DNA from 2 places in the Polycladomyces zharkentensis genome. Region 1 is predicted to be linked to the other one. Evidence: riboswitches for the same ligand, from Rfam matches in the RefSeq annotation. Region 1 holds a riboswitch; the other holds the start of a gene.
What was found. Region 1 has a riboswitch for S-adenosylmethionine ahead of metX (homoserine O-acetyltransferase MetX). Riboswitches for the same ligand answer to the same signal wherever they lie in the genome.
Positions count from the first base shown of each region.

Region 2: linked by a shared signal. The riboswitch ahead of metH (methionine synthase) and the one ahead of metX (homoserine O-acetyltransferase MetX) in region 1 are both predicted to bind S-adenosylmethionine.

Region 1 covers NZ_JAFHAP010000006.1:154,058-158,196, reverse strand. Annotated here, with positions in the region: gene sdhA (succinate dehydrogenase flavoprotein subunit) at 1-741, opposite strand, end outside; gene JQC72_RS06195 (succinate dehydrogenase cytochrome b558 subunit) at 758-1,408, opposite strand; gene metX (homoserine O-acetyltransferase MetX) at 1,630-2,793, opposite strand; SAM riboswitch class I at 2,809-2,946, opposite strand; gene JQC72_RS06185 (ABC transporter ATP-binding protein) at 3,009-4,025, opposite strand; gene JQC72_RS06180 (ABC transporter permease) at 4,037-4,139, opposite strand, start outside.
Region 2 covers NZ_JAFHAP010000011.1:89,060-93,198, reverse strand. Annotated here, with positions in the region: gene metH (methionine synthase) at 1-2,851, opposite strand, end outside; SAM riboswitch class I at 2,934-3,049, opposite strand; gene JQC72_RS12600 (disulfide oxidoreductase) at 3,572-4,024, opposite strand; gene JQC72_RS12595 (DsbA family protein) at 4,034-4,139, opposite strand, start outside.

The DNA of each region.
Region 1 (4,139 bases):
CAGGCGCAATTTATCATCGCCCGGGATGGCGGTCGGGTGTACTTGGATGAACTCCCCGTTGGCGTAATAAGCACCTTGTTGATATACGGCACTCGCCGCCGATCCGGTGTTGATCATCGAGTTGGTCGATTTGCCGAAAATCATGCCCAAGCCGCCCGTCGCCAGGATCACGGCGTCGGCCAGGAAAGCCTTGATCTCGTGATTGCGCAGGTTTTGCGCCACGATCCCGCGGCAACGGCCTTCATCGTCCAAGATCACCTTCAGGAATTCCCAGTGCTCGTACTTGGTGACCCGACCGGCCACTTCCCAGCGGCGGACTTGCTCGTCCAACGCATAGAGCAATTGTTGCCCGGTGGTGGCGCCGGCGTAAGCGGTACGGTGATGCTTGGTCCCTCCGAAACGGCGGAAGTCGATCAATCCCTCCGGCGTCCGGTTGAACGGCACTCCCATCCGGTCCATCAGGTAAATGATGCCCGGCGCCGCTTCACACATTGCTTTGACCGGGGGTTGGTTGGCCAAAAAGTCCCCGCCGTAGATCGTGTCGTCAAAGTGTTCCCACGGCGAGTCGCCTTCCCCTTTGGTGTTGACCGCACCGTTGATGCCGCCCTGCGCGCACACCGAGTGGGAACGTTTCACGGGCACGAGCGAAAACAACTCGACATTGGCACCCGCTTCCGCCGTCTTGATGGCGGCCATCAGACCGGCCAATCCGCCACCCACGATAATGATTTTTTCGTTCATTGAACACTGCCCCCTTTTAACGCTGCGCCAACTGGTTCAAAAACTCCGGATTGTGGAATGCGAACAGGGCACTGACGCCGATGTACGACACAACCACGAAAAGGGCCATGCACACCCAAGTGGATACATATTGCGCACGCGGCCCGACCGTAATGCCCCAGCTGACCAAAAACGACCAGAGCCCGTTGCTGAAGTGGAAGACAGCAGCCAAGACTCCGATCAAATACAACGCAAAATTGACGTCACTGCTGAGGATCTGGTGCATCATCACTGTCAACTCATGCGGGTTCAAATCACGCAAGGCCACCTGAACCCGCGTTTCCCATACGTGCCATCCCACGAAAACGAGCGTGATGACGCCGGTGACACGTTGCAACATAAACATGTAGTTGCGGAACGTGCCGTGATTCACCACGTTGTTTTTCGCTTGGAACGCGATGTGCAGACCGTACAGCGCATGGTACAAAAGCGGCAGGTAGATAAACACCGTTTCCAAGGCGAGCAGGAACGGCAGATCCCAGATCCACTCCACCTTTTCTTGGAAAACAGCGGGGCCTCTGGTCGCAAAATAGTTCGTCAACAAGTGCTCGACCAAAAAAAAGCCCACCGGAATGACACCCAGCAACGAGTGCAGCCGACGGTTGAAGAAACTGCTGTGATTGCTCATCTTGCGCCCTCCAATAACCCCTTGTAAATTGGACTTTGATAGTACGATCAAGCCGTGATGTCAAACCGCTTCCCAAAGGTTTCGACAAGTGTGTCGAATCCCTCGGACCGCCAGCAAGAGCAGCCCTGTGGTTAGAAAGGGGTTTCAACTTTGTGAACATCCTTATTTTACTCCCAATCATTCAACAGCGTCAAGGAAAGGGGGTCAGCACCTCTCCGGCGCTACCCCTCCAAAAATTGCCGGATGACCGGTCCCATCTGTTCGTATTCGATCAAAAACGCATCATGGCCGTACGGGGACCGGAATTCCCACAGCTGCGCATCTTTTCCCTGCGCCCGTAATTCCCGAAACAATGTCCGTTGCTCCTCAATTTGAAACAACCGATCCTCCTCAATGCCGATGATCAGCACGCGGGAGCGGATTTTCGACAGCGCGGCCGCCATTCCGCCACGTCCCCTGCCCACATCATGCGTGTCCATCGCTTTGAGCAGACACAAATAACTGTTGGCATCAAACCGGTTGACCAGTTTTTCTCCCTGGTATCGCAGATAGCTTTCCACCTGAAACGTCGCGTCCCGGGACCATTCCGGCACATCGGTCTGCAAACGGCGTTGGAACCGCTGGTGAAACAATGTGTCCGTCCGGTAGGTGACCATCCCGACCATTCGGGCGATGGCCAGCCCTTTTTTCGGCCCCGGCCCCGGATAGTAATCGCCTCCCTGCCAGTCCGGATCGGACATGATGGCTTGGCGCCCGATGTCGTTGTAGGCGATGGCCATGGGGGACAACGCGGCCGTGGTGGCGATGGGGATCAAATTCTCCACCGCTTCAGGGTATAAGATGCCCCATTCCAGTACCTGCATTCCCCCCATGGAACCGCCGATGACGGTATGAACCCGATCGATGCCCATTTTCTGAAGCGTACGATACTGCACGTGGACCATATCGCGAATGGTGACCGGAGGAAAAGCCGAACCATAGGGTCGCCCCGTATCCGGATTGATGGATGACGGACCCGTACTGCCATTACAGCCGCCGAGTACATTGGTGGTGACGACAAAATACCGATTGGTGTCGATGTAACGACCGGGTCCGATCAAACCGTCCCACCAGCCCGGTTCCCGTTCATCCCCGACGGCATGCGCATCCCCCGTCAATGCGTGACAAACCAATACCACGTTGTCCCGGTTCGCCGACAGGCTGCCCACTGTCTCCACCGCAATGCACACATCCCGAAGTGTTTCACCGCATTCCAATGTTACCGGCCCCACGGCCACCGTTTTCTTTGTCACCGTATCGACGCTGGCTACCACGCGTTTTCTCTCCTTTTTCAAAAGGAAACACCCTCTTCGATCAGAAGAGGGTGTCGTCTGCTCCCATGCCATCGCAGTCCGTCCCCCTTCTCATCTCTCAGAACCTGTCGGTTCTGCAGGAATTGGCACCATTCCCCGCCGTTTGACGTGTGCGTGGATGCACGCGGTAAACGGGGTGGTTGCCGGGCTTCATCGGGCCAGTCCCTCCGCCGCTCTGGATAAGAAGGTGTTTCCTGATATTCGTATTTGAAGCTTATGATACGATGGATCGAAATTTCTGTCAATGTCTACTTGGACGAAAAGCGAATGATCGGCTCATGCGTGACGGACGGTGCATCCGGGTGTTCCAGCCAGCAATTGACGCGATGCGTCCGGGAAACCTCGGTCACTTCGGGTATCTCGTCGTTGCAAATGTGCATCGTGTACGGACAACGATCGGCAAACGGGCAACCCTTGGGCGGATCGAACAAATCCGGCGGGGACCCGGGGATCGGTTTCAACTCCTGCTTCCGGTCCAAATCGAGCCGGGGCATGGAAGCCAACAGTCCCCAGGTGTACGGATGACGCGGCCGGTAGAAGATCTCTTCCACCGTTCCCGTCTCCACCACCTTGCCCCCGTACATCACCGCCACGCGTTGCGCCATTTCCGCGACCACGCCCAAATCGTGGGTGATCAAAATGACAGCGGTGTCCGTTTTCTTTTGCAGTTCCTTCAACAGTTCGATGATTTGCGCCTGAATCGTGACGTCCAATGCCGTGGTCGGCTCGTCCGCGATCAAAATCTTGGGATTGCAGGCCAATGCGATGGCGATCATGGCCCGTTGTCGCATCCCGCCGCTGAATTCGTGCGGGTAATTGTTAATCCGCGTCTCAGGGCTGGGAATGCCCACCAAACGCAACATTTCCACCGCGCGTCGGCGCGCTTCTGAAGGGGAAATGCGCTGGTGCCAAATCAACCCCTCCATGATCTGCTTGCCCACCGTCATCGTCGGGTTGAGCGACGTCATCGGGTCCTGAAAGATCATCCCGATCTCTGAGCCACGCACCCGGAACATCTCTTTTTCCGTCAACTTCAACAGATCTTTCCCGTCAAACAGGATTTCACCGCTTTTGATCTTGCCGGGCGGCGAAGGGATCAAGCGCATGATCGCCTGTGCCGTGACGCTTTTGCCGCTGCCCGATTCCCCGACAATGGCCAATGCTTCTCCCTTTTCCAACGTCAGGTTGACACCACGGACCGCCTGCACTTCTCCCGCATAGGTGTGAAACGACACATGCAAATCACGAATCTCCAACAATGCCACGTCTGTCCACCTCACTTCCGCATCTTGGGATCGAGCGCGTCACGCAGACCGTCTCCGAACACGTTGAATGCCAACATCGTCAAGCTGAGGAAAAAGGCGGGGAAAAACAGCCGC
Region 2 (4,139 bases), on a different contig from region 1:
TTTCCCGCGCCTCCGCCAGCAGACGGTCCACCTCTTCCCTCAACCGCAACGCTTTTTCGTCGCCGCTTGCCAACAGCTGCTCCACATTGCCTTTGAGTCCCAGATGTTTGCCCAAGAGCATCTGTTCGTTGATGTACGGACGCAGGTGGGACAGCGGATAGTTCCGCAAAACGTGCCGTTCGAAATCCGGCGGGATAAATACCGGTGCTTCGCGGGAAACATCAGACCGTCGCGGTGCCTCTGACACCGTTTCTTCGCTCGGTCGAACCTCCACAGCGGTCGCCGCCGTGAGCTGCTCCTGCCACTGACGCTCCAACTGTTTCCGTTTGTCGGGGTCAGTCAGCCGGTTGGCCAATTCCAATCCGTCCATCGCATCTTTGGCGTACAGAACCAGCCCGTCGTATTCGGGGCGGATACGGGTTTCCGTGAACTTTCGGGTCAAAGCAGCCCCTCCCACCAACAAGGGAACGTTGATTCCTGCCGTTTTCAAATCCTGTGCGGTAATGACCATCTGTTGTGCCGATTTGACCAACAGCCCGGACAAACCGATGGCGTCCGGCTGTTCCTTGCGGCAGGCGGCAATCAGTTGCTCCGGCGGCACCTTGATCCCCAGGTTGACCACTTCAAATCCGTTGTTGGACAGGATGATTTCCACCAGGTTTTTGCCGATGTCGTGCACATCTCCCTTGACCGTGGCCAACAGAATCTTGCCTTTGATGTTCGACTCTGTTTTCTCCATAAACGGCTCCAGAAACGCGACAGCCGCCTTCATCACTTCGGCACTTTGCAGCACTTCGGCCACGATCAGTTGATTGTCGTTGAACAACCGTCCCACTTCGTCCATCCCGGCCATCAGCGGACCGTTGATGATCTCCAGCGGGCTGTACTTCTCCAGCGCCAGCTTGAGATCATCGATCAATCCGTCCTTGGTTCCCTCCACGATATATTGCGCCAGCCGCTCTTCCAACGGCAACGTTTCTCCCGATGACTTCGTCTCCGTTTTTTTGGCGCGGTAAAACTGGACAAACTCGGCCAACACTGCCTCATAGTTTTCATGGTTGGTCTCAAACAGCAACCGCTCCGCCAAACGGACTTCTTCCTGCGGGATGGACGCATAACGCTCCAGTTTTTCGGTATTGACGATGGCGTAGTCCAATCCCGTCTTGGTACAGTGATACAAAAAGACGGCGTTTAACACTTCCCGTCCCGCCGGCGGCAATCCGAACGACACGTTGGAGATGCCCAGGATCGTCTGGCAACGCGGCAAACGTTCCTTGATGAGACGAATGCCCTCCACGGTTTCCTTGGCCGATCCGATGTACGCTTCATCACCCGTCCCGACGGGGAAAACCAGCGGGTCGAAAATGATGTCCTCTTCCGGAATGCCGTACTTTTCCGTCAACAAGCGGTAGGAGCGTTCAGCCACCTCCCACTTCCGTTCGCGGTCGACGGCCATGCCCCGTTCGTCGATCGTGCCCACGACGACCGCCGCGCCGTAGCGGTGAATCAGGGGCACCACCCTTTCAAAGCGCTCTTCCCCGTCTTCCAGGTTGATCGAATTGAGAATGGCTTTGCCCTGCGAAAACTTCAACGCCTCCTCCATTACCTCGGGCGATGTGGAGTCGATCATCAGCGGCGCTTTGATCACCTTGACGGCATAGGTCAAAAACCGCCGCATATCCTCCAGTTCGTCCCTGTCGGGATCAGCCAGGCACACGTCAATCACCTGAGCGCCGTTTTTCACCTGTTTTCGGGCGATTTCCGCAGCGGCTTCATATTCCCCTTCCTGGATCAGGTTTCGGAATTTGCGCGACCCGATCACGTTGGTCCGCTCACCGACGAGAATCGGTCGATTGTCCGCTTCCACATAAACGGGTTCGATGCCGGATACCGCCGGGATGCGCCGTTCCGGTACGGGACGGGGGCGTTTGTCCTTCAGCGCCTCCGCCAGCGCACGGATGTGATCCGGTGTCGTACCGCAACATCCGCCCGCCATATTGAGCCACCCGGCTTCGGCAAAGGCAGCCAACTTGGCGGCCAGTCCCTCCGGCGTTTCATGATACCTTCCCTCTTCGTCCGGAAGACCGGCGTTGGGATAACAGCTTACCCCACAACCGGCCATCGAAGCCAGCGTCCGCAAGTGGTCACGCATAAATTCCGGGCCGGTCGCACAGTTCAACCCCACGGACAAGGGGCGGAGATGGGAGATGGACACGTAAAAGGCCTCCACATTTTGCCCGGCCAACATCGTGCCCATCGGTTCGATCGTGCCGGAAATCAGAATCGGCACTTCGGTTCCCAACTCCGCAAATGCCCGCCGGATTCCGATTCCGCCCGCTTTCACATTCAGCGTGTCCTGGGATGTCTCCAGCAGCAACGCATCCACGCCGCCCAACAACAGTGCACGCGCCTGTTCGTAATACGCATCCACCAGTTGGTCGAACGTGACACCGCCCGTCACCGAGAGCGTCTTGGTTGTCGGTCCCATCGCCCCGGCCACATACCGGGGAGAACCGTCCCGCTTCCATTTGTCAACGGCTTTGCGGGCGCAGGCCACCGCTGCGCGGTTGATCTCTTCCACACGGTTTTCCAGTCCGTACTCGGCCAGCACCACCGACGTGGCACCGAACGTGTTGGTCTCCACAATGTCTGCTCCCGCTTCCAGATACGCTTCATGAATGGATTGGATCAGGTCGGGGCGTGTCAGGTTGAGTATTTCGTTACATCCCTCATACTCTTCACCACCAAAATCCTCCGCCGTCAAACGGGCATTTTGCAGCATCGTTCCCATCGCGCCGTCCAGAATCAGGATTTTTTCTCTCATCCGTTCTGCCAACGGTTGAATACCCATGGCCATCATCCTCTTTCCTTCCATCAAATAAAAAACCTTTCATCTCTGATCGGATGAAAGGTTGGCGTCGTAAACGCGCAAACTCTCATCTCCCAGAGATACCCTCTGCAGGAATTGGCACCACATTTGAAAGGCAATCCCTCTCAAATAGGTTGCCGGGCTTCATCGGGCCAGTCCCTCCGCCACTCTGGATAAGAGTTCCGCTAATCGGATTATGTGATTTTTTCGGAACAGACGAACGAAAAGGATTTGGAGATAAATATACAAAAAGAACGGGGCACCTGTCAATTGATTTCAGATCTTTGATTCGGGTGAACCTTTTTCCTCCCGCTCCGACTCGAGCGTGTCTGGTCCATATGGTCCGCATTGTTTTCCCGGCTTTCTCCCCAGAACCTCCCGAAAAACGGATCATGTCCGCTTCGAACCGTTGGGCGAAAGAACCAAGCCAAGTGCGCTTCGCTCAGGGATGCTCGCAATGGGGTTCCTCCGACGCTTCGTTCTGCCGTCAACCCGGAAAGGATGCCTCCCTGACTAACCAGACACACCCTCCTCCATCCTCTCTTTCACCATACTATATGCGCTTTGAAAGAAACTTTTCTCCGTGTTTGTCCGACCGGGCCGCCCGTTTTTACTTCTCAGGTGCCCACACGCTCCTTCGTCCCGTTCTGCCGCCGGCAGATCGTTGCCACCGCCTGAGCAACGGTCAACCGATCGCAACCGTTATGCATCCCGTTCCGTCACCGTTTCAACAGCCTCGTCCGTTGCTCCCTTCCGGGCCGCCATCAGGAACCAAGTGATCAATACAAACGCCGTCAGTGCCAAAAAGGGAATGGTGACAAATCCGAACCAGTTGATGTATTCGCCCGTGCACGGCACCCCGCGCGTGCAGGGAGTGAACGACTTCATCGCCGGTACCTTTTGCAGCAGATAATGATAAAGCGAAATGGAACCGCCGATCACACTGAGCGGAAGCGTGTAGGAAATGATCCCCCGGTCATCCCGATAACTGGCGATTCCCAGCAACACCGTCAACGGATACATAAAAATCCGCTGGAACCAGCACAACTTGCACGGTTCAAACATCGCGATCTCGCTGAAATACAAACTGCCCCCCGTCGCAACCAATGACACCACCCATGCGAAATACATTCCGTATTGCCGAATCCACCCCATCATACCGGATTATCCTTTCTTGCCCGATTCCTGAAGCGCTTGATCCAACGCTTGTTTCAATTGATTGTAGTCCAGCGGATTGTCCACTTTTTTCCCGTTGACGTAGATCGTCGGA